One region of the Paenibacillus bovis genome, then DNA from elsewhere that is predicted to be linked to it. Evidence: a T-box and tRNA genes for the amino acid it is inferred to sense, from the RefSeq annotation. Region 1 holds a T-box; the other holds one or more tRNA genes.
What was found. A T-box is a leader RNA that pairs with one kind of tRNA and senses whether it is charged. The one in region 1 lies ahead of AR543_RS20125 (valine--tRNA ligase), so its partner is inferred to be a tRNA-Val.
Positions count from the first base shown of each region.

Region 2: it has a tRNA-Val gene. The T-box ahead of AR543_RS20125 (valine--tRNA ligase) is inferred to sense a tRNA for this amino acid. The anticodon was not compared.

Region 1 covers NZ_CP013023.1:4,712,881-4,728,138, forward strand. Annotated here, with positions in the region: gene AR543_RS20070 (FtsW/RodA/SpoVE family cell cycle protein) at 1-1,003, opposite strand, end outside; gene minD (septum site-determining protein MinD) at 1,010-1,804, opposite strand; gene AR543_RS20080 (septum site-determining protein MinC) at 1,808-2,476, opposite strand; gene mreD (rod shape-determining protein MreD) at 2,578-3,108, opposite strand; gene mreC (rod shape-determining protein MreC) at 3,108-3,980, opposite strand; gene AR543_RS20095 (rod shape-determining protein) at 4,040-5,074, opposite strand; gene radC (RadC family protein) at 5,114-5,803, opposite strand; gene AR543_RS20105 (Maf family protein) at 5,831-6,439, opposite strand; gene AR543_RS20110 (DUF4321 domain-containing protein) at 6,480-6,722, opposite strand; gene murC (UDP-N-acetylmuramate--L-alanine ligase) at 6,895-8,280, opposite strand; gene AR543_RS20120 (bifunctional folylpolyglutamate synthase/dihydrofolate synthase) at 8,287-9,663, opposite strand; gene AR543_RS20125 (valine--tRNA ligase) at 9,674-12,343, opposite strand; T-box leader at 12,502-12,770, opposite strand; gene AR543_RS20130 (RluA family pseudouridine synthase) at 12,911-13,885, opposite strand; gene hemL (glutamate-1-semialdehyde 2,1-aminomutase) at 13,888-15,189, opposite strand.
Region 2 covers NZ_CP013023.1:796,789-812,046, forward strand. Annotated here, with positions in the region: rRNA gene AR543_RS03450 (23S ribosomal RNA) at 1-1,388, shown strand, start outside; tRNA gene AR543_RS03455 (tRNA-Ser) at 1,461-1,552, shown strand; tRNA gene AR543_RS03460 (tRNA-Met) at 1,610-1,686, shown strand; tRNA gene AR543_RS03465 (tRNA-Val) at 1,696-1,771, shown strand; tRNA gene AR543_RS03470 (tRNA-Thr) at 1,778-1,853, shown strand; tRNA gene AR543_RS03475 (tRNA-Asp) at 1,865-1,940, shown strand; tRNA gene AR543_RS03480 (tRNA-Phe) at 1,966-2,038, shown strand; tRNA gene AR543_RS03485 (tRNA-Tyr) at 2,051-2,135, shown strand; tRNA gene AR543_RS03490 (tRNA-Lys) at 2,146-2,218, shown strand; gene AR543_RS03495 (hypothetical protein) at 2,782-2,973, shown strand; gene AR543_RS03500 (PucR family transcriptional regulator) at 3,099-4,007, shown strand; gene AR543_RS03505 (ABC transporter ATP-binding protein) at 4,478-5,614, shown strand; gene hprK (HPr(Ser) kinase/phosphatase) at 6,257-7,195, shown strand; gene lgt (prolipoprotein diacylglyceryl transferase) at 7,209-8,243, shown strand; gene ppaX (pyrophosphatase PpaX) at 8,250-8,903, shown strand; gene AR543_RS03530 (acyltransferase) at 8,900-9,457, shown strand; gene AR543_RS03535 (acyltransferase) at 9,618-10,826, shown strand; gene AR543_RS03540 (ATP phosphoribosyltransferase regulatory subunit) at 11,271-12,458, shown strand; gene hisG (ATP phosphoribosyltransferase) at 12,503-13,162, shown strand; gene hisD (histidinol dehydrogenase) at 13,233-14,519, shown strand; gene hisB (imidazoleglycerol-phosphate dehydratase HisB) at 14,592-15,197, shown strand; gene hisH (imidazole glycerol phosphate synthase subunit HisH) at 15,201-15,258, shown strand, end outside.

The sequences.
Region 1 (15,258 bases):
TGCCCACATTCTCAAAGATCTGGAATACGAACATACTGACAATACCAACAATAATATAGGAACCCCGCCTGTCATAACACTGCAAGGCGATGAGTATCATTCGATAGATCAGTAGGAAATAAATAACGAGCAGAATGGACGATCCGACGAATCCAAATTCTTCGCCAATCACGACAAAGATCGAATCCGAATACGGATAAGGAACAAATTTATTGTTTTTCAGCTGGCCCTGCATATACCCGTCGCCAAACAGTCCGCCTGAACCGACTGCGATCTTGGCATAACTGGACTGATGTTTTGCATCATCCGAGGCATTTGTCGGATCAACAAACGTATTAATCCGTTCATACCAGTGAGCCTTGTTGTTCTGATATAAATAATCATGAATCTGCTGGTTAAAGGTCGTGAATAATACAACTACCAGTATTAGCCCACCAATAACAACAGTAAGTCCCATAATAACATGCGTATATTTGGTGTTACCAATCCAGAGCATACCTACCAGAATGATCAAGTAAATAATTGCATTTCCCAGATCGGGCTGAATTAAAACAATAAAAAACGGAATACAAACGATTAATGCCGTCGGCAGCAAATCCGAACGAAATCGAAGCGGATCACCATCGCGTTTGCCAAGCAGATAAGCGGTTGTCAAAACAACAACGATTTTGACCATCTCTGCAGGCTGGAACTGGAATCCCGGCAGATTGTACCAGCTTTTGGCACCATTAATCTCGGAACCAAAAGGATACAGCAGCAGCAAAGATACGATACCTATTCCATACAAATACCAGTGCTTGCGCAGCAAAATCCGATAATCGAAAATACTGACTGCAAACATTACCAAAAATCCAAGTCCGTAAAATATTAATGTACGGATATCATAGCCATGGAATTTGGGATCCGGGGCAATCGCACTACGCACGAGCAATGTACTGAACACCATAAATACACCGAGCAGGGTAATAATTCCCCAGTCCAGCTTTTTGAACTTGTTAAGCAAAATCCATCAACCCATTCCAAAAAACTTCTTAAAGCGAGAAAATGCACTTTTTTTCTGATCCATCTGCATTAGCGGTACCGTATCCCCCAGAATTCGGCGGGCAATATTACGATAGGCAATAGCAGCTTTGGAATCAGGATTCATTACGGTAGGCTCTCCGGAATTAGCTGCCTTGATGACCAGCTCATCATCCGGTACAACGCCCAGAAGATCAATATTCAATACTTGCAGCACTTCATCAATGTCCAGCATATCCCCCGACTTCACCATACTGTGGCGAATCCGGTTTACGATCAGCTTGGGCGCAGTAATATGCGAGCTTTCCAACAGACCGATGACACGATCAGCGTCACGAACAGAAGCATTTTCAGGTGTAGTCATCACTATGGCCTGATCCGCTCCGGCAATCGCATTTTTGAATCCCTGCTCTATTCCGGCAGGGCAATCAATCAGGACGTATTCAAAATCCTTTTTCAGTTCCTCAATGATTTCTTTTACCTGTTCCGGTGAAACCGCGTTTTTGTCTTTGGTCTGTGCGGCAGGCAGCATATACAGCTCATCAAAACGTTTATCTTTGACCAGCGCCTGGTTCAGACGGCAACGACCATCGGCTACATCACACAGATCATAAATAATCCGGTTTTCCAGTCCCATCACGACATCCAGATTACGCAGACCGATATCCGTATCGACCAGACAGACTTTTTTGCCGAGGAGCGCGAGCGCGGTACCAATATTTGCGGAAGTGGTTGTCTTTCCTACTCCGCCTTTGCCTGAAGTGATGACAATAGCCTCTCCCATGTACTACACCCCTTTAAACACGTTAAAATCCCGGCCAAGCCGGGCCATATTTGCCATTTTGTCGATCTTCATGATTCCATCCTGCAGATAGGCGAATTCCATATGGGATTCCCGATTCTCCCCTTCATCAGGCGGACGACTGATCCGATCCGCAATCCTGAGCTGCGTCGGAGAAAAAAAGGAGGCGGCAATAACAGCATCTTCGTTGCCATCAACACCTGCATGCGCCATTCCGCGCAGCGCACCCAGTATATAGATATCATCTGTACTGATTACCGTACCGCCAGCATTAACATCTCCCAAAAACAGCAGGGGTCCTTCATGATGCAGCACCTGTCCCGAACGGATCATACCCGTGAGAATTTTCACAGCATTGCGGTCCGGTACTTCCGGCTCCGGTGGAGGCGGTTCTTCAAAAGAGCGGACGAGCAGATTACCCTTCTGGCTCAATATGTCCAGCAGGGTATCTTTTTGCTCCTCCGTCATTTCGCGCTCACCTGTCCGGATATCCACATGTACCAGCGGACCGGTCAGAATGTTCTGATGGGTATGTTCCAGCTTAAAACGCAAATCATTAACAAGCTCTTCAAAATCACATTTATCATCAAACTGGAAAGTTAATCCGTCTTTGATTCCTTTGATTGTTACAAATCTTGAGGCTCTTACAGCCATTCTTCGGTCACCCCCACCTTACTATCAGTTCGCGCCGGTGGCGGGAATTCCTGCCTGAACCGCAAATTAAGCAGCATTTTCCATGGCATCATACATTGACCTTATTCTTCCTCCGCTGCACGTCTGCGCAGTTTGGCAACCTTCTCCAGCTGCTGGCGTACCGGCACGAATATGATCAATGCAAAGATAAAATGCAGCAGCAGATTCGGGAACATATAATGTCCGAGTGCCCATGCATAAGGTTCGCGTGTCAGACCAAATACCAGATAAATTCCGTACAGCAGATGATCCAGCAGCAGACTGCCGATCAATACCACTGTCATCATTAGCGGGTATGGTGCACGAGGCGACTGGAACAGCAGCCCCAGCACATAGGCCGACAATCCCATGGCAAAGGCATAAGCACCAATCATATCCCCATAAAAGACCACATCATGCAGCAGCCCGAAAATCAGACCAAGTGCAAGCGCTGTATGACGATGATAATAAATAGAGACAAACAGGATCAGAATATAGGCCAGATGAGGCACAAGTCGTGTATCCAGAAAGTCGGGTATTAACCAGGGAATAATCGTTCCTTCCCATATAAAGACCAGAAATAACAGCAGCAGCAAAATCACCCGACGCGCCATTATTCCTGCGTCTCCTTGGTATATACCACAAATACTTCTTTCCAGTTCTTGAAGTCGGCGGACGGATCGATAGTCGCCGTATTGGTAAGACCGAAGTCACCTACTTGACGACTGATTACTTTACCGATAATCATGCCTTTCGGGAACAGACCACCGCTACCGGAAGATACGATTATATCGTCTTTTTTCAGCGGATCATCTTCTTTGATCTGGGTCATGGTAAGCATACCGGTTGCCTTGTCATAGCTCTCTACCATACCAAAGGACTGGTTTTCCTTGCCGACTGCCGTTGCGGCAATCGCTTTGGAGTTTGGATCCAGCGGATCCAGTGTGGTGAGCAGCTTCACTGTAGAATGATAATTGCTCGTCTGGCTGACAATTCCGACCATACCATCGAGGGAAATCACCGGCATGTCTTTGCGTACGCCATCCTTGCTTCCCAGATCAACAACGATGGTGCCTGTGTCTTCATCGTTATCGACGCTTGTTACATTGGCCACATGCAGATCAAACTGATTCTGGGCCAATTGATTGGTTGTAAATTTAAGCTCTTTTTGGAGCAGCTTGTTTTGCTGTACCAAATCATTATAGCTTGCCTGCTGCATCAGATACTGCGCAGCAGTTATTTTCAGTTCCTGATTCTCCTCATGCAATTCACCGAGGTTACTGATATCTTCAAAGAAGCCCGCTATGTAAGAAGCGGGCTTGTAAAATACACCTTGCACAAAACCGACCGTATCCCGGGCCACTTTTTCAGGCCAGGATAACGAAGTACGGTTGGTCAATGTATATCCCATTAATGCGATGAATAAAATCAGTCCTACCAGCAGGATAAACAGTTTCTTGTTACCCAGCAGCTTAAACAGTTTCAACACCCTCTTAATTAACGGTTATTCTTCCCTGATAGGGGTTGACCATAGATGGCCGTAAATTAACGCTTCGAACGGACGGCCGAGCTGCTGCGTGATTTGAACAGATGGATATTTTCCAGAGCTTTGCCTGTTCCGATTGCTACACAGTCCAGCGGGTTCTCTGCTACGATTACAGGCATGCCTGTCTCGCCAGCGAGCAGTTTGTCCAGGTTGCGAAGCAGTGCGCCGCCGCCTGTCAGAACGATACCACGGTCCATAATATCAGCAGCCAGTTCCGGTGGACATTTCTCCAGCGTAACTTTAACCGCTTCTACAATAGCAGCGACCGTATCAGACAATGCTTCAGAGATTTCATCGGAAGTGATTGTCAGGGTTTTTGGCAGACCTGTTACGAGGTCGCGACCACGAATTTCCATCGTTTCTACTTTTTCAAAAGGAATCGCGGAACCGATATCCATTTTGAGCTGCTCGGATGTGCGCTCACCAATCATCAGATTGTACTGACGTTTGATGTACTGGATGATTGCTTCGTCCATTTCGTCACCGGCTACACGAACCGAACGGCTGGTTACGATACCGCCGAGAGAAATGACAGCAACTTCCGTTGTACCGCCGCCGATATCAACGACCATACTACCTGTAGGTTCCCATACTGGCAGATCAGCACCAATTGCTGCTGCAAAAGGCTCTTCGATCGTATAGGCTTCACGCGCTCCAGCCTGTTTGGTTGCATCTTCTACGGCACGCTGCTCGACAGCTGTAATACCGGAAGGTACACATACCATTACATTCGGATGCTGCGGGAACATCGAACGTTGTTTTTGTGCCTGGCGGATAAAATACTTGATCATTGTAGCCGTTGTATCAAAATCAGCAATAACGCCATCTTTCATTGGACGAATGGCACGGATATTACCAGGTGTACGGCCGATCATTTTTTTGGCGGATTCGCCAACAGCCTCGATCGTATTCGTATCCGTACGGATCGCGACTACGGAAGGTTCTCTAACTGCAATTCCTTTACCTCTTACATATACCAGTGTATTTGCTGTCCCAAGGTCAATCCCCAAATCTTTCGTAAAACCACCAAACATAACTTTTAACTCCCTTTCCTCTGAATCTCGACTATTATATTACATGAAGCCCTGTTCCTTCAAACTTACGAATTTCATATCTCCAATGACCAGATGATCCAGTACTTCAATTCCGATGATTTGCCCTGCTTCCACCAGTCTTCGGGTCAATGATACATCCTCCGGACTGGGTGTAGGATCACCGCTGGGATGGTTATGCGCACAGATTACAGATGCACTGCTGCATTTAATCGCTGCACGGAATACTTCACGCGGATGAACAATAGAGGCATTGAGGCTGCCCATCGACAACGTTTCCTGGGAAATAATATGATTCTTGGTGTTCAGGAACAAACATACAAAATGTTCTTTTTGCAAATAACGCATTTGTTCAATAAGTAAATCGGCAGCATCACGCGGACTGCGTATCACCAGCGCATCTTCTTTGCCGGTTCGGCTGATGCGTCTGCCGAGTTCGATTCCAGCTTTGATCTGAATCGCCTTGGCTGTTCCAATCCCTTTGATCTCGGTCAATTCCTCGATAGTAAGGTCTACCAGCTGACGGATTGTACCCACCTGCTGCAAAATTCGCGTCGCCAGATGAATGGCCGACTCGTCTCTTGTACCGGTGCGCAGCAAAATAGCCAGCAGTTCTGCATAGCTAAGCGCCTCGGCTCCATAACTGATCATCCGCTCACGCGGACGGTCTTCGAGAGGAATATCACGCAAACGATATTGTGGCGCCTCCATCAGGTATTCCTCTTCTCTATCGCAAAATTAAGAACCAAGAACGGATATATCAAATTCCTCCAGCATATCGCTGAGCAGCGAAACAGGCAGACCCACTACCGTAAAATAACAACCTTCAATACGATCCACCAATGTGGAGCCCAGTCCCTGGATCGCGTAGGCGCCAGCCTTGTCGGCCGGTTCACCGCTGCGTACGTAAGCTTGAATCCGCTCTGGTGCGAGAGGTTTCATATGTACAAGCGTGTGCCGATAACCAGTACTCGTGCGGCCTGTTGTCGTATCGGTACAGGCGATTCCGGTATATACGTAATGGCTGCGTCCCTGTAAAGACTGCAGCATGGCTGCGGCCTCTTCCTCATTCTCCGGCTTGCCAAATATGCGATCATCCAGCACCACAATGGTGTCGCTGCCAACAATAACCGCATCGGCTACCTGTGCAGGATACTGTTCACGCACAGCGTTTGCCTTGCGAAGTGCCAGTTCAGTAACGATACGTTCCGGAGACCAATCTCCAGGTACGGATTCATCGGCATCACTGGGCATAATTTCAAATTTCAGCTGTAAAGAGGCCATCAATTCCTTTCTCCGCGGAGAAGCGGACGCCAGTATGATACGACGCTGAGATTCTCTACTCATAAGAAAGGCCCTCTCCTTTTACATGTCATCTTTAAATGATTCAGAGTCTGCGGTACAGCCATATCGCGGCTACTACCCCGAGCAGACTGAGCAGGCTCAATTTGAGATGAAGCTCAATGTTGTAGCGTATTATGTTCAAATTGGCACTGGGAGACCATTCAATGGTTGTTGACTTGGTCAAAAAAGATAAAATGGCTACAGGCTCCAGCAGTGTGGCGATCCATTCGCCAATCAGCCAGCCCAGCAGCAAAAACAAGATTAATACTCCTGCGTTTTTTTTCATGCCGTCTTTCCCCTGCCTTTAATTTGACACCACATTATTATACGTTGATTCTTACAGCAATACAAACAAAAAAGAAAAGAGTTGTATTTTGCTGAAAATCCCGTCAAAAAAGACTGTCCGAAGACAGTCTTTTGCTAAAATCATCCCTGCCTGTTGCCCTTCAGCAGGAAAATCAGTTGGCGTTATGTGCCGATTCGAGCTGTTCTGCGAGTGCTTTTGACACTTTCCAGATATCTCCGGCACCCATGGTAATGATCAGGGTTCCTGGTTCCATACGGGATGCCAGTGTCATAATTACTTCTTCCTTGTCCGCAATATAGTGAGCATTGCTGTTACTGTTTTCACGGATCAGATCTACCAGACGAGAGGAATGAACCCCTTCGATCTGCTTCTCGCCAGCCGGCGCATAAATATCCGTAATGATCACTTCATCCGCTTCACTGAAAGCACGGCTGAATTCATCCAGCAGGAAGAATGTACGGGAATAGCGCTGCGGCTGGAAAATCGCAATAATTTTTTTGCCAGTCGCCCGTGCAGCCTGAAGTGTCGCTTCGATCTCGGTTGGATGATGCGCATAATCGTCCACGACCAGCACATCATTTACTTCGCCAATCACCTGGAAACGGCGCTTAGCTCCCTGGAAACGGACAATCGCTGCCGCTACAGCAGTAAAGGAAAGTCCTGCTTCCAGACAGGAAATGATCGTTGCCATGGCATTGTATACGTTATGGATACCCGGTACGGACAGCTGTACGGTACCGAGCGTCTCTCCCTGATATTTCATAAGGAATGAAATTTTACGGTCATCCGGCTGAATATCTTCGGCTGTATAATCCGCCTTTTCATGGATACCAAAAGTAACGGTCTCTCCCTGGATATTCGGCAGCAGCTCACGGATATTTTCATCGTCTGCATTCACAATCGCTTTGCCGCCCGGACGCAACTGACTGAGGAACTGGACATAAGCCGCTTTGATATTGGCAAAATCGCCGTCGTAATTTTCCAGATGATCGGCTTCGATATTGGTTACAACAGCAATCGTCGGATGGTACTGCAGGAAAGTGCCGTCACTTTCATCCGCTTCGGCAACGACATAGTCGCCTTTGCCTGCTTTGGCATTGGTACCAAGGTTTACGATCTCTCCGCCGATAATATATGTCGGGTCCGCATCGCACTCTTCCATCACCAGTGCGATCATGGACGATGTGGTTGTTTTGCCATGTGCTCCCGCTACCGCTACCCCTTTGCGTTCGTTGAGCAGACGCGCCAGCATCTCGGAGCGATGAAGTACGGGAATATTCAGGCGTCTTGCTTCTACCAGTTCCACATCGTCATCCGCAACCGCCGAAGAATACACGAGCAGATCGGCACCGTGTACTTTCTGTGCATCGTGTCCGATATGGATTTGCGCACCCTGCTTGTCCAGCTTGGCTGCCAGCGCGCTCATGGCTACGTCCGAACCGGTTACTTTGTATCCCATCTCAAGCAATACTTTGGCAATCGCGCTCATGCCATAACCGCCGATGCCTATAAAATGTATATGTTCTGTCTTATTCATTATGTCTCACCAGCCCTTTTCAGAATCGGATTGATGCAAAAGAGTCGCTCTTACATCTGAAATTAAATACAGTGTTCCGGTAACGACCCCAAGATCTTCCCGTTCTGTGCGTGTCTTCAGCAGCTCAAGTGCCTGCTTCCAGTCACTTTCCACTATAATCTCAACTTCCGTTTTGTTCATGTCCTGCTGTATTTGACGGACCAGTTCGTAGAGTCTGTCCGCATCCATTTTGCGTCTGAAATCCGGTTCGGTCAGAATCAGCGTGTCCGCAATGGACAGCAGATGACGAAATACCGGTTCATGCTGTTTGTTCTCCAGCATGCCTGCCAGCATATGCAGCTTGTTGTACGTATACGTCTGGGGAATACTTTTCACGAGTGAAGCAGCTCCCTCGGGATTATGCGCTCCATCCAGTACGATCGGCGGTTCATCGGATACCTTTTCCAGACGACCGGCCCAGAATGTATGGCGGAATCCCGACAGCAACGGCTCATCATCCAGCACAAAAGCCATATACTGACGCAGCACTTCCAGCGTCATCATCGCGAGACCTGCATTGGCGCACTGATGCTCGCCCTGCATGCCGATCTCGATATCCATTTCACGGAATGGCCCATGGAAATGGAAAGACTGACTGTCCGCATCACCATGCAGCCGCTCTGCCGTATAATCACGTCCTGCCAGATACATCGTTGTGCGGCACTGCTCCGCTTTGCGGGCAAGCACTTCGATAACTTCCGGCTGATCCACACTGGTTACGACCGGGACACCCGGCTTGATAATGCCTGCTTTTTCCCCGGCAATCAGCTCCAGCGTATCACCAAGAATATCGGTATGATCATAGCCCACATTCGTAATGACCGATACGATGGGATTCACAATATTGGTCACATCCATGCGTCCACCCAGGCCGGTCTCCCAGACGACGACATCCGGGTAACACTCTTCGGCATAATATATAATAGCCAGCGCCGTAGATACTTCGAACATGGTCGGAGAACCCAGCTCGGTCGCTGCCATTTCCTGGACGAGCGGATACAGACGATTGGCTGCGCGAAGCAGCGTCTCTTCGGGAATATCCTGACCATTGTACTGAAACCGGTTAGTAAACTTGGTAATATAAGGCGAAGTAAATGTACCCACATCATAGCCGGATTCAATCAGTACCCGGGTGAGAAAAGCGCAGGTACTGCCTTTGCCGTTGGTGCCTGCTACATGAATAAATTTCAGTCTGCGATGCGGATTGCCGAGCAGCTGCATTAGCTGCTCGATCCGCTCCAATCCCGGACGAATGCCAAAAGGAATCAGATTATTAATCCATTCCACCGCTTGTTCGTAGGTATGTAGAGGGGCATTTTGCCCCTCCGCAGTTTCATATTCCATCACGTTCACCTTAACCTTTCAGTTCGGCAATACGGGCAAGAACCTTGTCGCGCTTGTCGGAATAATCAGCCTGCTTGGCACGCTCTTCCTCGATCACTTTCGCTGGCGCTTTGGATACAAAGCCCTGGTTGGACAGCTTTTTCTCCACGCGTTCTACTTCGGAGTTGAGTGTAGCCACTTCTTTTTCGAGACGAGCAATTTCCTGACCGATATCCAGCAGTCCTGCCAGTGGCAGATACAGTTCTGCACCGGTAACGACAGAAGACATTGCCTTGTCTGGCGCACTCAGATCCAGACCTGCCTGATATTCGGATGTATTACAGAAACGCTGGATATAATGAGCATTGGACTCGATAATATCGAGTGACTTTTGGTCATTTGCTTTTACCAGCAGCTCGATTTTTTTGCTCATTGGTACATTTACTTCCGCCCGGATATTACGTACAGAACGGATCATATCGATCAGCAGACTCATTTCTTCTTCTGCCGCTTTATTTTCCAGTGCAGGATCGAATTCCGGCCAGGCTGCCAGTGTAATTGTCTGGCCTTCATGCGGCAGATGCTGCCAGATTTCTTCGGAAATAAACGGCATAAACGGATGAATCATCCGCATCGTGCGATCCAGTACATAAGCCAGTACGGACTGGGTCGTTTTCTTCGCGGCTGCATCTTCTCCGTACAGGGACAGCTTGGCAATCTCGATATACCAGTCACATAGATCGTCCCAGATAAAGTTGTACAGCAAGCGTCCGGTCTCACCGAATTCATAAGAATCGATCAGGCGTGTAATATCGCGTGCCGTTTCATTCATACGATGCAGAATCCAGCGGTCTGCCGTACTCAAATTGCCAGTCAGATCGATATCTTCAAAAGTGAATCCTTCCATATTCATCAGTGCAAAACGGGAAGCATTCCAGATTTTGTTGGCAAAGTTACGGGACTGCTCTACACGTTCCCAGCGGAAACGCAAGTCCTGTCCAGGCGTACTGCCGGTCGAGATCATATAACGCATGGCATCTGCACCATACTGTTCGATAACTTCCAGCGGATCGACGCCGTTACCGAGCGATTTGGACATTTTCTGGCCATCCGAAGCACGTACCAGACCATGCATCAGCACATCCTTGAACGGGATCTGATCGGTAAACTCGATAGCCGTGAAGATCATACGAGCTACCCAGAAATAGATAATGTCATATCCGGTTACGAGCAAATCGGTCGGATAGTAGCGCTTGAGATCAGCTGTCTCATCCGGCCAGCCGAGTGTGGAGAACGGCCATAGTGCCGAGCTGAACCAGGTATCCAGTACATCATCATCCTGACGCAGCGTTTTGCCGGCATGCTCAGGCATTGTGCTTGGATCTTCAGCGGATACGATAATCTCGCCTGTTTCTTCACAGTACCATGCCGGAATACGATGTCCCCACCACAGCTGACGGGAAATACACCAGTCGCGTACATTTTCGATCCAGTTCAGATAGGTCTTTTCAAAACGATCCGGTACAAAGTTCGTACCTTTGCCGTTGCGTTGTGCTTCAATAGCAGCGTCTGCCAGCGGCTTCATTTTTACGAACCATTGCGTAGACAAATACGGCTCAACTACCGCACCGGAGCGCTCGCTGTGGCCTACCTGATGAACATGATCCTCGATACGGATCAGTACGCCTGCATCCTGCAGATCCTTGACGATTTGCTTGCGTGCATCACTGCGGTCCATACCTTGATATTTATCGGCATTCTCATTCATGATGCCGCCTTCGTCCATTACTACGATTTGTGGCAGATCGTGACGCTGACCCATTTCAAAGTCGTTCGGATCATGTGCAGGTGTAATCTTCACTGCACCGCTACCGAACTCGCGGTCTACATAATCATCGGCAATCACCGGAATTTCGCGGCCGATGATTGGCAGTACCAGCATTTTGCCGATCATGTCTTTGTAGCGCTCGTCTTTGGGATGAACCGCTACTGCTGTATCGCCCAGCATGGTTTCCGGACGGGTTGTAGCTACAGTGATCGAGCCGCTGCCATCTTTGAGCGGATACTCCAGATGGTACAGATGACCGTTTACTTCTTTATATTCAACCTCGATATCGGACAGCGCTGTGCGGGCCTGAGGGTCCCAGTTGATAATCCGTTTGCCGCGATAAATCAGGTCTTTTTCATACAGTTTTACGAATACCTGGCGTACTGCTTTGGACAGACCTTCATCGAGTGTAAAACGTTCGCGGGAGTAATCCAGGGAAAAGCCCATTTTAGCCCATTGCTCATGGATCGTCTGTGCATATTTATCTTTCCATTCCCATACTTTCTCGACGAATTTCTCGCGTCCCAGATCGTGACGGGTGATACCTTCGGCGCGCAGATTCTGCTCTACCTTGGTCTGGGTAGCGATACCCGCGTGATCGGATCCCGGCAGCCAGAGAGCATCATATCCCTGCATCCGCTTGGTACGGATCATAATATCCTGCAGGGTAAAGTCCAGCGCATGACCGATATGCAGCATACCGGTTACGTTAGGCGGCGGAATTACTATTGTGTACGGCTGTGCATCCGGACGCTGACCTGCACGGAAGAAGTCATTCTCCATCCAGTAATCGTACCATTTGCGTTCGGCTGATTTGGGATCATACGTTGTCGGCATGGATGTTCCTGCCGGATTCGTGTTTGGTTCTGTCATACAATTCCCTCCATAATTATCATATAAGTAAATGTGTACACTTTCTGCATGGACGGAGCCGCCTGATGCGGCTGATCGTGCCTGCGTATAAACTGTGTATGATGGGGTTGGGCAGTTATTCTCCAGTAAGGCCAGGTCAACAAAAAAAGCCCTTCGTCTCAAAGGACGAAAGGCCTGGCTCTCGTGGTACCACCTTTGTTTCGTTATCCGTATAGCATAATGGCCGGACAACGACACTCTAAGACAGATAACGGCTGCTACCGGTTTATTCTATACCAGCTCCTGATCATCATTATCAGACAAGTCTGGTCTCAAATAAACAACTCCCGGACGACTTCGACGTATCGCATCCTACAGAACCTCTCAGCGCAGCAGTTCTGCTCTCTTAAGGCCGATCATGTCTACTATTTCCGTTCACAGTTTTTGAAATAATTTTCACTCAACATCATAACTTGTGAACGTGGTAAAGTCAATAAAAAAGCTGACATCCGGCAGAAGGTCTGCAGAATGTCAGCTTGTTTGTCTATTCGTCCAAAAGAAGCTATATCTACTCTAAATAGAACACAATTATTCCTTTTCAATCAACTTGAGGTCTATTGCCAGCTTCTGTATATCGGCAGGCCATGGATCATTTATAATGATATCTTCTGCTGTCCATGGATGGATAAAAACAAGCTGCTCGCCGTGCAGTGCCTGACGACTCAGCAGATCACTGCGACCGCCGTACAGTGAATCCCCGATCAGTGGATGTCCCATATAGCTCATATGAACACGAATCTGATGGGTACGCCCTGTCTCCAATTTCAACCGGACGAGGCTAGCGGCTTTGGTTCCTGCTACCTTTTCTATATACGTAACAGCCGATTGACCACCCGGTGATACACGGCGGCGCTGCTTGTGATGACGATCCTTGCCAATCGGTTCGTCGATCACCGTAAGCTGTTCATTCACATTACCCTGCACAAGCGCAATATACCGTCTGCCAATATGCTTGTCTCTCATCTGCTCATCCAGCAGGGAAAGGGCAAATTCATTTTTGGCGTATAATACTGGTCCTGTCGTATCTTCATCCAGACGATGTACATGGCGGACAGCGCAGTCCTGGCCTGTACTTTCATAATGTGCAGCAATCGCATGAGCGAGTGTAATTCGCGTGTCCTGCGGATCGGAAGGATGTACCGCCATACCTGCCGGCTTGTGAGCGACCAGTACGTAATCATCTTCATACAAAATCTCTGCCGGATGATCATAGCGCGGTTCAAAGCCATATTCTACAGCCGGGAAAAGGCGCAGTCTGATACGGTCTCCGTTGATTTTGATTTCACCTTTTGAATGCAGTCTGCCCAGCAGTTTGGCGGGAAAAGAACGACTTTCCAGCCATTGCATCATCCGGGTATGACGCTGCTCGGTCTGCTGCAGATCCAGCTCGCGACCAGGCATAATCTCCAGCCATTCACCGCGGCGTTCAGCAGCGGGACGGTTGGACAGAGACGAATTAGCGTGACTATTGTGACTGTTGGATTGATCCATAGAAGATGTCATGGTTACAGTGACTTCATGACATCACGATGAATCGCAATCGTCTGCTCTATATCTTCATCACTATGCACGCCCGATACGAACATGCCTTCAAATGGAGAAGGAGCCACACTGATTCCGCGATCCAGCATCGCGCCGAAATAGCGCTTGAACATATCCATATCGCTCGCTTTGGCTGTATCGTAATTGGTTACCGGTCCTTCGGTCAGGAAAGGACATACCATAGAACCGACGCGGTTGATAGTCAGCGGGATACCCGCTTCACGCGCATTGGCTTCAAAACCTTCCTGCAGACGAGCAGAGATTTGTTCCAGACGAGCATAGACTTCCGGTGTCAGCAGACTCAGTGTAGTATAGCCGGCTGTCATCGCCAGCGGATTACCACTAAGGGTACCTGCCTGATAAATAGGACCTGTTGGAGCAATCTGTTCCATAATCTCGCGTTTGCCACCGTATGCGCCTACCGGAAGACCGCCGCCGATCACTTTACCCAGACAGGTCAGATCCGGTGTTACGCCAAAGCGTCCCTGTGCGCAGTTGATGTCTACGCGGAACCCGGTCATCACTTCATCAAAAATCAGCAAGCTGCCATATTGGGAAGTTACTTCACGCAGTCCTTCCAGAAATCCTGCTGCTGGAGGAACAACGCCCATATTGCCGGCTACAGGCTCTACGATAATACAGGCGATATCTTCGCCAAAACGCTCGAATGCCAGACGTACAGAGTCCAGGTCGTTATAAGGAACCGTTACCGTATTGGATGCAATCGATTCCGGTACACCCGGGCTGTCCGGCAATCCCAGTGTGGCTACACCGGAACCGGCCTTGATCAGCAGACTGTCGCCATGACCATGGTAAGAACCTTCAAATTTGAGAATTTTATCACGCTTGGTATAGCCGCGTGCCAGACGAATTGCACTCATGGTCGCTTCTGTACCGGAGCTTACCATACGTACAATATCGATAGAAGGCACCCGTTCAGCGACCAGTTTGGCCATACGCGTCTCAATTTCGGTCGGTGCGCCAAAGCTGGTACCTTTTACTGTAGCTTCCTGCAGAGCACGCACAACGTCCGGATGGGCATGTCCCATAATGAGCGGTCCCCAGGAACCGACATAATCGATAAATACATTGCCATCGATATCATACAGACGGGAACCTTCTCCGCGATCCACGTACACAGGAGTCAGACCTACCGTTTTAAAAGCGCGTACCGGACTGTTGACACCGCCCGGAATATATTGTTTGGCTTCTTCAAAAGCTGTACGCGAGTGTTCGTCACGACGTACGGAATTCATATTGTTCATTGATCAAGCACCTCCATAATGGTATCCAATGAAACAGATGAGCGATGAACAGGCAGACCTGTTCACCGC
Region 2 (15,258 bases), 1.4 Mb from region 1:
AGGTAAATCCGCATGCTCCAAGGCCAGGCTGTGATGGGGAGCGAAAATTACAGTAGCGAAGGTCATGATCTCACACTGCCAAGAAAAGCCTCTAGCCAGGAAGCAGGTGCCCGTACCGCAAACCGACACAGGTGGGCGAGAAGAGAATTCTAAGGCGCGCGGAAGAACTCTCGTTAAGGAACTCGGCAAAATGACCCCGTAACTTCGGGAGAAGGGGTGCCCCGGTAGTGTGAATAGCACGAGGGGGCCGCAGTGAAAAGGCCCAAGCGACTGTTTAGCAAAAACACAGGTCTGTGCGAAGCCGCAAGGCGAAGTATACGGGCTGACGCCTGCCCGGTGCTGGAAGGTTAAGGGGAGTGGTTAGCGCAAGCGAAGCTATGAACCGAAGCCCCAGTAAACGGCGGCCGTAACTATAACGGTCCTAAGGTAGCGAAATTCCTTGTCAGGTAAATTCTGACCCGCACGAATGGCGTAACGATTTGGGCGCTGTCTCAACGAGAGATCCGGTGAAATTTTAATACCTGTGAAGATGCAGGTTACCCGCGACAAGACGGAAAGACCCCATGGAGCTTTACTGCAGCTTGATATTGAACTGGGGTGCGATTTGTACAGGATAGGTGGGAGCCTACGAAGAGGGAGCGCAAGCTTCCTTGGAGGCGCCGTTGGGATACCACCCTGATCGCATCTGAGTTCTAACCTGGTACCGTGATCCGGTACAGGGACCGTGTCAGGTGGGCAGTTTGACTGGGGCGGTCGCCTCCTAAAATGTAACGGAGGCGCCCTAAGGTTCCCTCAGAATGGTTGGAAATCATTCGAAGAGTGTAAAGGCATAAGGGAGCTTGACTGCGAGACCTACAAGTCGAGCAGGGACGAAAGTCGGGCTTAGTGATCCGGTGGTACCGCATGGAAGGGCCATCGCTCAACGGATAAAAGCTACCCTGGGGATAACAGGCTTATCTCCCCCAAGAGTCCACATCGACGGGGAGGTTTGGCACCTCGATGTCGGCTCATCGCATCCTGGGGCTGAAGTAGGTCCCAAGGGTTGGGCTGTTCGCCCATTAAAGCGGTACGCGAGCTGGGTTCAGAACGTCGTGAGACAGTTCGGTCCCTATCTGTCGTGGGCGCAGGAAATTTGAGAGGAGCTGTCCTTAGTACGAGAGGACCGGGATGGACGCACCGCTGGTGTACCAGTTGTTCCGCCAGGAGCATCGCTGGGTAGCTACGTGCGGACGGGATAAGCGCTGAAAGCATCTAAGCGTGAAGCCCCCCTCAAGATGAGATTTCCCAATTAGTAAGACCCCTTGAAGACGACGAGGTAGATAGGTTGGGGGTGGAAGTGCAGCAATGCATGGAGCTGACCAATACTAATCGGTCGAGGGCTTATCCAAATAAGCGTTCTAAAACAGCGGTGTTTCGTTTCGGATTCAGTTTTCAGGGAGCAACTTTGTGAGTTTTCTTTTGGAGAGATACCCAAGTGGCTATAAGGGGACCCTCTGCTAAGGGGTTAGACTGCGTCAGCGGTGCGAGGGTTCGAATCCCTCTCTCTCCGCCACTAGAACTTACTTGGTATGATATAGTAATAAATGTTTACATTGAATTACTTTTATATGGCGGTGTAGCTCAGCTGGCTAGAGCGTACGGTTCATACCCGTGAGGTCGGGGGTTCGATCCCCTCCGCCGCTACCATACATACCTGGAGACTTAGCTCAGCTGGGAGAGCATCTGCCTTACAAGCAGAGGGTCGGGGGTTCGATCCCCTCAGTCTCCACCATTATGTGCCGGTGTAGCTCAGTTGGTAGAGCAACTGACTTGTAATCAGTAGGTCGGGGGTTCAAATCCTCTCGCCGGCACCATTTTTAACCCTGGAACCGTGGTGTAGGGGTTAACATGCCTGCCTGTCACGCAGGAGATCGCGGGTTCAAATCCCGTCGGTTCCGCCATTTTTATTTAATTGAATATTAGTATGGCTCGGTAGCTCAGTCGGTAGAGCAGAGGACTGAAAATCCTCGTGTCGGCGGTTCGATTCCGTCCCGAGCCACCTTTATTTTGTGGAGGCTTAGCGAAGTGGCCAAACGCAGCAGACTGTAAATCTGTTCTCTCCGAGTTCGGTGGTTCGAATCCATCAGCCTCCACCAGTTTTATTATGAGCCATTAGCTCAGTTGGTAGAGCACCTGACTTTTAATCAGGGTGTCGAAGGTTCGAGTCCTTCATGGCTCATCATATAAAAGCATCTTGCCGAAAAGCAGGGTGCTTTTTTTGTATGTTTTTTAATAGTACATTTGTTGGGAAAACATGTTCTTCAATAGTTTACTTTGATAAAGTGCGTTATATTTATACTTTGACTGAAAAATAGGATAAAATAAAAATACTAGATCCAGAATTTCATACTAGATATAAGGATCTTATAGCAGTTACTATGTATGGTTTGAGCTTTTACAGTAGTTAAAGTTTAAAGATATGATCTTTGTATACATGTTTTATATTCTTATACCTTTGCCAGATGAATGATGAGGGAGAATGGAGAAGGAATATAATTATGAATTTAACGAGGCTAAAGAATCAAATCGAGCATATTATTGGATGTTCTATTTCAGAACATCAATGGACAATAGAGCAGTGGGATTATAAAAAGAAACGAAATAAGACAAAGAAACAAAGTGATAAACGATATACAGAGAATGCGAAGACCAATACTTTTCTTCTTCCTGTAGCTGTAGAAGAAAAAGAAGTTATGGTTTGGGAAATTATGTTTTCCGATATCCCGTCTATATCCGTATCATTTGCAGACACAGACACAGACACAGACACAGACACAGACACAGACACAGACACAGACACAGACACAGACACAGACACAGACACAGACACAGACACAGACACAGACACAGACACAGACACAGACACAGACACAGACACAGACACAGACACAGACACAGACACAGACACAGACACAGACACAGACACAGATGTAAATATAGAGCAAAAAGCAGATCAAGCCAGCAGTTACAAATTTAAAAATCCGAATCTGAATAGTTCTAAATTACGTTCAGATTACACCACTATCGTATCTGAAGCTGAAGAAAAAAGGATGGAGCAGGTGTATCAGCTGTTGAAGCTGCTTCTTCCTTCGGCCATAGGATTGGAGTTAGAGCAGACAGTTACTACTGACGAATCAGAGCTGGCTGCGCGAGAATTAGGTCAATGGATAGTTCGCCAATTGAGTAGTCGTACTCCTGCAGAGGTTATACCTGATGAGACTGTATTGCGCCAGCGTCTGAATATTTCAATGATTCCTTTTCTGCTTGTGGTGGATAATCTGCAAAATAGTAATTTACAGATGAAAGAGTTGGAAAAGCTGTTATCCAGCTATTTTGATAGAGAAGTTCTGCTTATTCCGCTGCATGACAATGAATGGCTCATTCTGGCTAATCATAATCTTATCGAGGATGATGAGCAAAGCGATCTTTCTGCTTATTCGGGAAGAGAAGTATACAGTGAGCATGAAGATACCGAGGAAGATGTATTGACGGCTTTTGCACTGGGACTGCATGAGCTTGTAGCGAGCGAATGGGTTGGCGTCTTTCATATTAGTGTGGCGCGCCCTTTGATTCCGGCAGACCGGCTGTTAGAGACTGTAGCCCAGCTTAGAGAAACTATACATCTGGGCAAATTGTTTCATGTGTCCGATCATATTCATTTGCCCTGGGAAATGCGCCTTGAAAGTCTGTTATACCGGATACCGGTAGAAGAAAGGCAGCGATTTGTAGAGTCGGCAGAGGACCATTCTCATCTGTTTGGAGATGAGGAGACTGTAAGTACACTGGAGACCTTTTTCAAAATGGATTGTAATGTTAGTGAAACAGCCAAGCAGCTTTATATTCATCGTAATACGCTTTTATATCGACTGGATAAGATTAAGCAGGAGACGCAGCTGGATGTACGCCGGTTTGAAGATGCTGTTCTGATGCGACTGACACTGCTTTTGTATAAAGTGACAAAAAGTTAGATTTTTTTTTGTACAGTTTGTGGATGGAGTGCAAGAGGGGATTGGAGTAAGATATAAACAGATAAAGAAACCGGTTTCAAACATTCAACCAAAAGGATGAATAGGCTAGCCGGTTTGGTGATTTGCTCTTTATTCTGTTATCGCTCCAACCCTTTCTGCTGCATCACAGTGATTATACATACTGCAAAGGGACAGGGTGACGGATCAGGTCTGTAATATTTGTTTTCGAATGCAGGTAGGTGTAGATACACCTGTCAACGACTCCAAAACAATAATTATAGAATCGATTTGGTAAGCGGTTACAAGTTAGCAAATCAATTTATTTACCAAGGATTAGAGATTTAATTTAGAGATTCAATAATGAAAGTTTCAATGAAAAGCTTCGCAAGTGCTCATATGATGCGTGAATCGCAGGCTATGAGCAGGAATTCGAAAAATACTACATCTATCATTCAGGGAGGTTTTTTATTATGGCAGGCGTACGTTTAGAGCATATTTTCAAAAAATACCCAGGTTCCGATAAAGCAACAGTAGTTGACGTTAATCTGGATATTAAAGATAAAGAGTTCCTGGTACTGGTTGGTCCTTCCGGGTGTGGTAAATCTACAACACTGCGTATGATTGCAGGTCTGGAAGAAATCTCTGAGGGTAAACTGTACATCGGTGACCGTGTGGTTAACGATGTTGCTCCAAAAGATCGCGATATTGCGATGGTATTCCAATCTTACGCCCTGTATCCTCATATGGATGTATACTCCAATATGGCGTTTGGTCTGAAACTGCGTAAAGTGAAAAAAGAAGAAATCGACAAACGTGTTCGCGAAGCAGCGAAAATTCTGGATATCGAGCACTTGCTGGAGCGTAAACCAAAAGCACTTTCCGGTGGTCAGCGTCAACGTGTCGCTTTGGGACGTGCGATTGTCCGTGATCCTCAAGTCTTTCTGATGGATGAGCCGCTGTCCAACTTGGATGCCAAACTGCGTGGTCAGATGCGTGCGGAAATCACCAAACTGGCAAAACGTCTGCAAACGACTGTTATCTATGTAACGCATGATCAGATCGAAGCCATGACTATGGGCGATCGTATCGTCGTTATGAAAGAGGGTATCATTCAACAGGCTGCTTCTCCAGAAGAACTGTATAACCATCCGCGCAACATGTTCGTAGCCGGATTTATCGGATCGCCTACAATGAACTTTATTCGTGGTACGCTGTCCGAGAAAAATGGAACGACTACTTTCTCCGCATCCGGTCTGGAACTGAGCCTGCCAGGTGGTAAAGCTCAGGTAATGAAAGAGCAAGGTTATGTGGGCAAAGAAGTAATTCTGGGTGTTCGTCCGGAAGATATCCACGAAGAGCCGGTATTCCTGGATGCTTCACCAAATACAGTATTCACCGCTAAAGTAGAAGTATCCGAGAACCTGGGTCACGAAATGCTGTTGTATCTGGGCGGTATCAGCTCCGATACAGTTATCGCTCGTGTAGACGGACGTTCCACTACACGTGACAATGCAACAGTAACGATGGCTGTTGATATGAACAAAGCACATCTTTTCGATCCGCAATCCGAAGATAACTTGTTCTATACAGCGCCAGCAACTGTATAATTGTACACGGTAACGGACTGTATTTAATGTAAATGAATTTGATCATTAGTGAGCAGTAGGCTGATGATTCATATGATAAAAGCTTATCGTGCCTGTTGGTATAAAGGTGCGGTAAGCTTTTTTTGCATTAAGTTGAAATCCGCAGCAGAATTTATGTGGGTGTGGGTGTGGGTGTGGGTGTGGGTGTGGGTGTGGGTGTGGGTGTGGGTGTGGGTGTGGGTGTGGGTGTGGGTGTGGGTGTGGGTGTGGGTTGCAGATATTGGAGCCATATTTAGGTGACGGGAATTATGGGGTTTTTCAATAGAGCGGTATAAGAGGTTGATTTAGAATATTATAAAATAGTATGGACCCATACATAGAAAAAAATAGAGCAGATACAGGAATTTCATCATAGACTGTTCATAATTAAAAGATACACTTAGTCAGAAGTCAGAAGTCAGAAAGTTGTATATTCTGCCTGCCACGAGAGGTCTTTGTCCTGAATGATGATGTATAGCCATAATAAAGCCGGGAATCTGCCGATATAATTGATTTCATTAACGTTTTCAATTACCATTGGTACATTGGGAATAATATGTACTGCGATTTATGGTCATAATCAAATACGAGACAAGTGATCCACTCAGGGAAAGGAAGAACAGTATGGCTAAACATGTGAAGGTTTCGGAATTAGTGCAGATGTTCCAATTTGAGGTTGTATCCGGGGGACAGGGCTTAAAACGAAACATTACCGTAGATGATCTGAACCGGCCCGGTTTGGAAATGGCAGGATATTTTGAATACTATCCTACAGAGCGCGTACAGATTCTAGGAAGAACGGAACTCGCTTTTTTCAAAATGCTGACGCACGAAGAAAAAGCGGAACGCATGGGCAAGCTATGTAATGAAGATACGCCATGTATTATTGTTACCCGCGGTCTGGAAGTACCCGAGGAACTGATAGAAGCCAGTGATGCTCATAATCTGCCTGTACTGCGCAGCAATCTGTCCACCACGATTATGCACAGCCGCATTACCAACTTTCTGGAGAAAAAGCTCGCGCCTACAGCAACCATTCACGGTGTACTCGTAGACGTATATGGTGTAGGTATGCTAATTACCGGCAGCAGCGGTATCGGTAAAAGTGAAACGGCGCTGGAGCTGGTCAAGCGCGGACACCGTCTGATCGCGGATGATGCGGTAGAAATTCGTCAGACATCGGACAATCAGCTGCATGGTACAGCTCCCGAGCTGATCCGCCATCTGCTGGAGATTCGCGGAGTCGGTATTATCAACGTGATGACTCTGTTTGGCGCAGGTGCTATCCGCAATAACAAACGTATCACACTCGTTGTACGTCTGGAAGCCTGGCAGCAGGACAAGCAGTATGATCGTATCGGTCTGGATGAAGAAACAACGCAGATCATCGATACTGATGTACCGCTCGTTACCATCCCTGTACGTCCGGGACGTAACCTGGCTGTTATTATCGAAGTGGCGGCAATGAACTTCCGCCTGAAGCGTATGGGGTACAATGCAGCTCTCCAATTCACGCACAAATTGACCGAGACGATCGCCGAAGATCTCGACGAATTGGATTAAGGAGAGGGTATGCATGGGGACATCGTTAATTAATCCGATTGCTTTTGCAATTGGGCCACTGGAGGTGCACTGGTACGGCCTGATCCTGGGTCTCGGTGCACTGGTGGGTCTGGTACTGGCGCTGCGGGAAGGCAACCGGTTCGGGATTCCACAGGAATTTTTTATGGATCTGGTGTTGTTCGGTGTACCGTCCGCCATTATCGCCGCAAGGATCTATTATGTTGCTTTTCGCTGGCCGGATTACAAAGATAACATTGTAGATGTGTTCAAAATCTGGAATGGCGGCATTGCCATTTATGGTGCACTAATCGGTGCCATCATTTGTGGTGTGATCTACACACGTTATAAAGGCTACAATTTCTGGCGGATTGCTGATATTTGTGCGCCAGGTTTGCTGGCAGGCCAGTTGATTGGTCGTTGGGGGAACTTTGTAAACCAGGAAGCGTATGGCGGACCTGTCGATGAGTCTTTCCTGCGCAGTAATCTGCATCTGCCCGATTATATCGTGAATCAGATGAATGTAAATGGTGTGTTCCATCATCCTACATTCCTGTATGAGTCGTTATGGAATCTGGTCGGCATTCTGCTGATCTTTGTGCTGCGCCGTCGTCATTTTGTACGTGCCGGTGAGATTTTTATGACGTACTTTATCTGGTATGGTATTGGGCGCTTCTTTATCGAAGCACTGCGTACTGACAGTCTTACTTTTGATGGACCGGTCTGGCTGGCTTCATTCGTCAACAGTCTATGGACGCCGATGACCTGGTTTGGATTTGAACAGGGAGCGATTGAACCGGGATACGGCAATATTCGCGTCTCCCAGCTATTGTCTCTCGTACTGATCGTGGCTGCGATTGTTATCATTATTATTCGCCGCCGTGCAGGCTGGTCGAAGGAACTGTATAGCGATCCGATTCTGTCGACCAAAGGGGCTCACCACGATCCTGTACCGGATAATCACCATACCGAGCATCCGGCTGCTGCAGGCACTCATAAAACAGCAGAGTCTGATACTCATGAAAAGCTGCACCCTGAACGTAAGGAGTAATCAAAAATGATGGATACGATATTATTTGATCTGGATGGTACGATTGTAAATACGAATGAGCTGATTATCTCCTCATTTCTTCATATTATGAATCAACAGCCAGCGGCTGCCCTTACCCGGGAACAAATTATTCCCCATATGGGTCTGACGCTGGAACAGCAGCTGCGTACATTCTCCGGTCTGGAGGATGTAACGGCACTGGTGGCTGCTTATCGCGAGTACAGCTCACTGCACCATGATGATATGGTGGCTCCTTTTCCGGAAGTAAATGAAGTGCTGGCACGTCTCAAAGCAGAAGGATTCAAGCTGGGCGTAGTAACGACCAAAATCCGTGCTACCACGACCCGTGTACTGGAGCTGTTCGAATTGGCTCAGTATATGGATGTGATTATTACGCTGGATGATGTAGAGCGTCCCAAACCGGATGCACAGCCTGTTCAGAGAGCACTGGAGGCACTTGGCTCCTCGCCTGAACAGACATTGATGGTTGGCGACAGTCCAGCGGATCTACAGTCTGCTGCAGCTGCAGGTGTACGCTCGGCAGCTGTTGCCTGGTCACTCAAGGGAGAAGTGGAGCTGTCCAAGTATCACCCTACCTATATTCTGCATACGATGAGCGATCTGTATGAGCTGGTACTCGGGGATACGGTAGACCGATGAGAAAAGTAGAGCGTTATCCCGTGGAAGGCAATCGGAATGCGCTGCGTCAAATCTATAAAACGGTGAGCCCCTGGAAAGGGGTTCGCAATTTTGTTTTTATACAGATATCGCGATATTGTCCGATTCTGGAAATGAAAAATTGGATTTATCGTCATCTGCTCCGTATGGAAGTGGGCCAGGATACGGCATTTGGATTAATGGTCATGGTCGATGTGTTTTTCCCCGAACGTATCAAGATCGGCAAAAATACGGTTATTGGCTATAATACAACGATCCTTGCTCATGAATATCTGATTCGTGAATACCGTCTGGGTGATGTAGTGATTGGCGATGAAGTGATGATTGGTGCCAATAGTACGATCCTGCCGGGAGTCACGATTGGAGATGGAGCTATTGTGGCGGCAGGTTCAGTGGTACATAAAGATGTAGCTGCCGGTACATTTGTCGGCGGCAATCCTTTGCGCGTATTATCACGGAAAAATCCGGAAATGTTGGGTAATGTTAATGATGTAATATTAACCGAACCTCTTCCAGACCCTGAAACAAAAAGGTAAACCCATTCAGAATAAACAAGGAATAGATATAGGCAATATTCTGAATGTGAGAATGAGAATGGTGCATACATGGTGGCTATATGGGGCGAATGGACAAGCCCGGGAATAGAAAAGCCAACCATCTGTTGTACCATTTCAATTGTAAGGAGATGCTTTAACATTGAATCCAATTAAGAAAGAGCGGCTGCCACAGCTTGATTTCTTTCGGGCTATTGCTATTATAGGTGTGCTGCATGTGCATTCCACGTCCAATGCGACGATAGAAGCCGTGAGCACCTCGCTGTATTATGTATTTAACTTTCTGAATCTTTTCTTCAAGTACGGTACGCCTTCGTTTATTTTCTTGAGCAGCTTTGTATTGTTTTATAATTACTATGATCGTCCGCTCACAGGTAAATTGATTGGCAGTTTTTATAAAAAACGAATGTTGTATATTTTGCTGCCGTATATTTTGATCTCGGCACTATATTTCCTGTATAAGCTGTATAATAATGATCGATTTGATGAACCGATCGGTGTATTGCTCGGTGACTATGTTCATGCCATTTTCCACGGCTCGGCCTGGACGCATCTGTACTTTGTATTTATCAGTGTGCAGTTCTATATTCTGTTCCCGCTCATGTTGGCGCTACTCAAAAGTCAGCGCTGGATTGCACGTTGGGCGCTACCGATTGGTCTGGCCATTCAGTGGGGATGGGTATTATGGAATAAATACGATCTGCATTATGCGAGTAAGGGCAGCATTGCGCTGTCGTATTTTGCTTATTATCTGATGGGTGCTTTCGTAGCGATCTACTTCAAGCCTTTCCGTTCCTGGGTGATGAGTAAATGGAGCGAAATGCGCCGTATCCAGAAGATCAGCACGATTGTCCTATGGGTCAGCTGGCTGATCACCGGTCTGATCTATGTGCAGATCTGGTATGATGCACGTCTGACCAATGAATGGCTGGACTCGCTCTGGTATGAGTTCATGTGGAATATCTACACGATGCTGTCTTCTCTGGTATTGTTCCACAGTGCCTTTATTCTACAGCGTCGTGCACCGGCATGGCTGCTGGCAATTCTGCGTCGTCTGGGAGAGATATCCTTTGCGGTATATCTGGTTCATCCGTTCCTGCTGGCCTTTTACCGGGAAACACAGGATCAGTTCTCGATGAGCACGATTACGTATTTCTGCTGGATCTATGGAGGTCTTATTTTTGCCTTGGTAGTCTCCTCCATTATTGTTCAGATTATGTTTAGACGGGTTCCTTTCTCGTGGGTACTGCTGGGAAGTGTTCCGTCATCCTTATCCAAAAAGAAACGCGGTAGTAACGATGGCACCAAACGTACGCGTAAAACGGATGCGGTTCAGCGAACCAGTCCATAACAGGAATAGCGCAGGCAATAGCTTGTATTCATAAATCCAAAAGGTCACCTCTAATGCAGGTGGCCTTTTTGTATAGCTGGAAACAAGCATAATGGAAAGAAGGATAGCGAATAGCTTCCGGATTTTATTTTCCGGGAAATAAGAAGGAGAATGACTGCCCGGTGGGTAATTGGGATAGAGAGCAATCGAAAAGGCTATAAGCGAACAGAAGAGCCTGTGAAGCAGTTGGATGAAAGCATCTGTTGGCTGAAAAAATAGCATACAAATGAAGCAGATAAAGAGACAGATATAAAAGCACAAAGGAAGCACGATAGAAGCTATATCGAGAAATGGATGTCAATTGACTGTACAGTTACGGTGTGGTAATATATCAAATATCCTTTACTTTATTAGCAAAGTACCACTTTAATGTGATAAAATATTGTGTGATCAGGGGTGACCGTTTTGTCCAAGCCAAAAGGATTCGAAAAACCGACAGGTGTGCGTGATTATCTACCGCATGTCGTGTCCAAACTGCGGTATATTGAGGAAAATGTGCTGCAATCGATGTCCCAGTGGGGCTATCGCCAGATCATTACACCAACGCTCGAATATTACGATACGGTAGGGGTAGCCAGCTCGACCTCGGACCGTAAATTATATAAAATGCTAAATAACCGTGGTACCACAATGGTACTGCGCTCGGATATGACAACACCGATCGCACGTGTCATGGGCTCTTTGCTCAAAGAAGAGCAGCTGCCGATCCGACTGGCTTATCATGCGAATGTATTCCGCTCGATTGAAGAAGAAGCAGGACGGGAAGCAGAGTTTTTCCAGACCGGAGCAGAGCTGGTAGGCGTGGATTCGCCGGAAGGGGATGCAGAGGTGATTGCCCTCGCGATTGCTTGCCTGCAGGCAGCAGGGGTGCAGAATTTTAAAATATCTCTTGGTCATGTCGGCTTTCTGAGCGGACTGCTGGAAGAAGCATTACCAGGCAAGGTGCGCGAGCAGGAAGCGCTCAAGGATCGACTGCTCAACCGTGATTTTGTAGGCTTCCGGGAGCAGCTGGCTGCTTTTAGCCTGTCTGCCGAGCAGCGCAGTGAACTGGAAGGACTGCTGCGGCTACGAGGAGCGGAAGAGATCTGTCAGCAGGCACTGGAGATCAGCAGCAATGAACAGGCATCTGCTTCGATTCGTCATCTGTGCAAAGTATGGGAAGTGCTGGAAGCATACGATATCTCGAAATACGTAATGATTGATCTAACGATGATCGGTAACTTCTCGTATTACACCGGCATGGTATTCGAAGGGTATGCGGCTGAACTGGGATCACCGATCTGCAGCGGCGGGCGATATGATAACCTGCTGGCGCAGTTTGGACGTGCTGTAGTAGCAACCGGATTTGCACTCAAAACGAATCGTATTCTGGATGGTGTGCATCTGCCCGTACCGCAACCGGCCAAACCGGTGATGATCACTTATGATGCAGCCAGCCGCCGTGAAGCTTTTGCTCATGCAGCTAATTTGCGGCAGCAGGGGAAAATGGTAGTTACGGAGTATGCAGCAGAAGCAGCAGATATTTCCTTTTCTCCGGATCGTTATGGAGAGGTTGTTCATTTTACGAGGGGCAGCCAAGCAATGAGCCAGTAATATGAATCAAGAACTGCAAATTAGAACAGGGAGATGCATACCCTATGAGTCAGATTCTGAAAGTAGCCATGCCCAAAGGGCGTATTTATAAAAAGGCAGCTCAGCTATTCCTGCAGGCGGGTATTCCGATTCCGACCGATGTAGATGAATCGCGCAAGCTGATCGTGGAACTGCCGGAAGCAAAAATGGAGTTCATTCTGGCCAAACCGGTCGATGTACCGATCTATGTAGAGCATGGAGTAGCAGATATCGGTATTGTCGGCAAGGACGTATTGATGGAAGAAAATCGTGATGTGTATGAGCTGCTCGATCTGGGTATCGCTCGCTGCCGGATGTCGGTAATCGCTTTGCCGGATTGGCAGCCGGGGATTCAGCAGCGTGTAGCGACCAAGTATCCGAATGTAGCTTCCCAGTATTTCCGTGAACGCGGACAGCAGGTTGAAGTAATAAAGCTGAACGGATCTATTGAATTGGCGCCCATGATCGGATTGGCTGACCGGATCGTCGATATGGTAGAAACCGGACAGACCTTGCGGGAGAATGGGCTGGTCGAGATGGAGGAGCTATTCGGTATCACTAGTCGGCTGATTGCCAACCGGGTAAGCTATCGTATGAAAAGTGAAGAAATCCAGCAGCTGTGTGATCAACTGCAAAAGGTCATTCAGCCATCTGTAGCAAATGAGATTCAGGAGATCCAATCATAGAGAACAGGTCGGGTAAGCCTGCTTGGGCACCTGCAGTCATAGCAAGGGATGAAGCAAGGGGGAGCATATTGTGAAAATAGTATCTGCACAGGAATTTGATTTGCGGCGTGAAGTAGAATATGGTTCGCCCGAGCAGAATGCTGCTGTACAACAGATTGTGCAGCGTGTGAAGCAGGAGGGAGATGCAGCACTGCTGCAATATACCGCTCAGTTTGACCGGGTCGAGCTGACAGCAAGCCAGCTGCGGGTGACCGAAGAAGAGCTGCAGGCAGCCTACGCGCAGGTAGAACCTTCTTTTATTACAGCGATTACTCTGGCGGCAAACAATATCCGTCAGTTTCACCAGAAGCAGAAGCGTAATTCCTGGATGGATCTGCAACCTGATGGCAGTCTGCTCGGGCAGATTATTCGTCCCCTGCAGCGAGTCGGCGTGTATGTGCCAGGCGGCAAGGCAGCATACCCTTCCTCGGTACTCATGAATGTGATTCCTGCCCAGGTAGCGGGTGTGCCGCAGATCGTGATGGTGACACCACCAGCAACAGGAGGGACCGAAGGCATTGATCCGTATATTCTGGTCACAGCAGCCGAAGCAGGTGTAACGGAAATCTATCGTATCGGCGGCGCTCAGGCGATAGCAGCGCTGGCCTATGGCACGGACAGTATTGAGCCAGTTGATAAAATATGCGGTCCCGGCAATATCTATGTAGCTCTCGCCAAGCGGGAAGTATACGGTGTGGTCGATATCGACAGTATCGCGGGTCCGAGTGAAATCGTCGTACTGGCCGATCATCTGGCGAATCCGGTCTATGTAGCAGCCGATCTATTGTCCCAGGCCGAGCATGATGAGATGGCATCCGCGATTCTGGTGACTTCTTCCCAGGAGATGGCGGATGCTGTGGCAGCCGAAGTGGAGCGACAGTTGGAGAGCCTGCCGCGCAGAGAGATTGCGACTGCTTCAATCCGAAATTATGGCGCTATTATTGTCACTCGGGATATTGCAGAAGGGATTCGTATTGTGAATCGACTGGCGCCGGAGCATCTGGAGATCATGGTCGATCAGCCGATGAATGTGCTGGGCATGATCGAAAATGCAGGAGCTATTTTCCTCGGTAATTACAGCTCGGAGCCGGTAGGCGATTATTTTGCCGGACCGAATCATATTATTCCAACCAACGGGACTGCCCGCTTCTCTTCGCCGGTAGATGTGGACGATTTTATCAAAAAGTCGAGCATGATCTATTACAGCAAGGAAGCACTGCTGACAAACGGCAATATTATTATGGAGCTGGCCCGTCATGAAGGATTGGAAGGCCATGCAAGGGCGATTCAGGTACGGCTGGAACAGGAAGGAAGCTGAGACAGCAGCCTATCGTCTGTCTTGGATCATATCGTATATATAAAATAGCAGGAGACCAGGGGGAGAATTCATATGTCAACCGAGAATCAAAGTACACGCCAGGCCGAAGTGAGCCGCAAAACGAACGAGACGAATATTCAGTTGGCTTTTCAGGTAGACGGAACAGGACAGGCCGAGATCGAGACGGATGTGCCTTTTCTGAATCATATGCTGGATCTGTTTACCAAGCATGGACATTTTGATCTCAAGCTCAAAGCACAGGGCGATATCGAGATTGATGATCACCATACGGTAGAGGATATCGGAATCTGCCTTGGTCAGACGCTGCGTGAAGCGCTGGGAGACAAGCGCGGGATCAAACGGTATGCGAGTGTATTTGTACCGATGGATGAGGCACTGGCACAAGTGGTGATCGATGTGAGCAATCGTCCGCATTTTGAATATCGGGCCGAATATCCTTCGTCTCAGGTGGGTAGCTTCCAGGTGGAGCTGGTGCATGAGTTTCTGTGGAAATTGGCGCTTGAAGCACGCATTACCCTACATGTGATTGTACATTATGGTCAGAATACGCATCATATGATCGAAGCGGTCTTCAAAGCACTGGGACGTGCGATTGATGAAGCGACGTCTATAGATCCGCGTGTAACAGGGGTACCTTCGACGAAGGGAGTGCTGTAACCGATGGCGATTGCGATTGTAGATTATGGCATCGGCAATCTGCACAGCGTCAGCAAAGCAA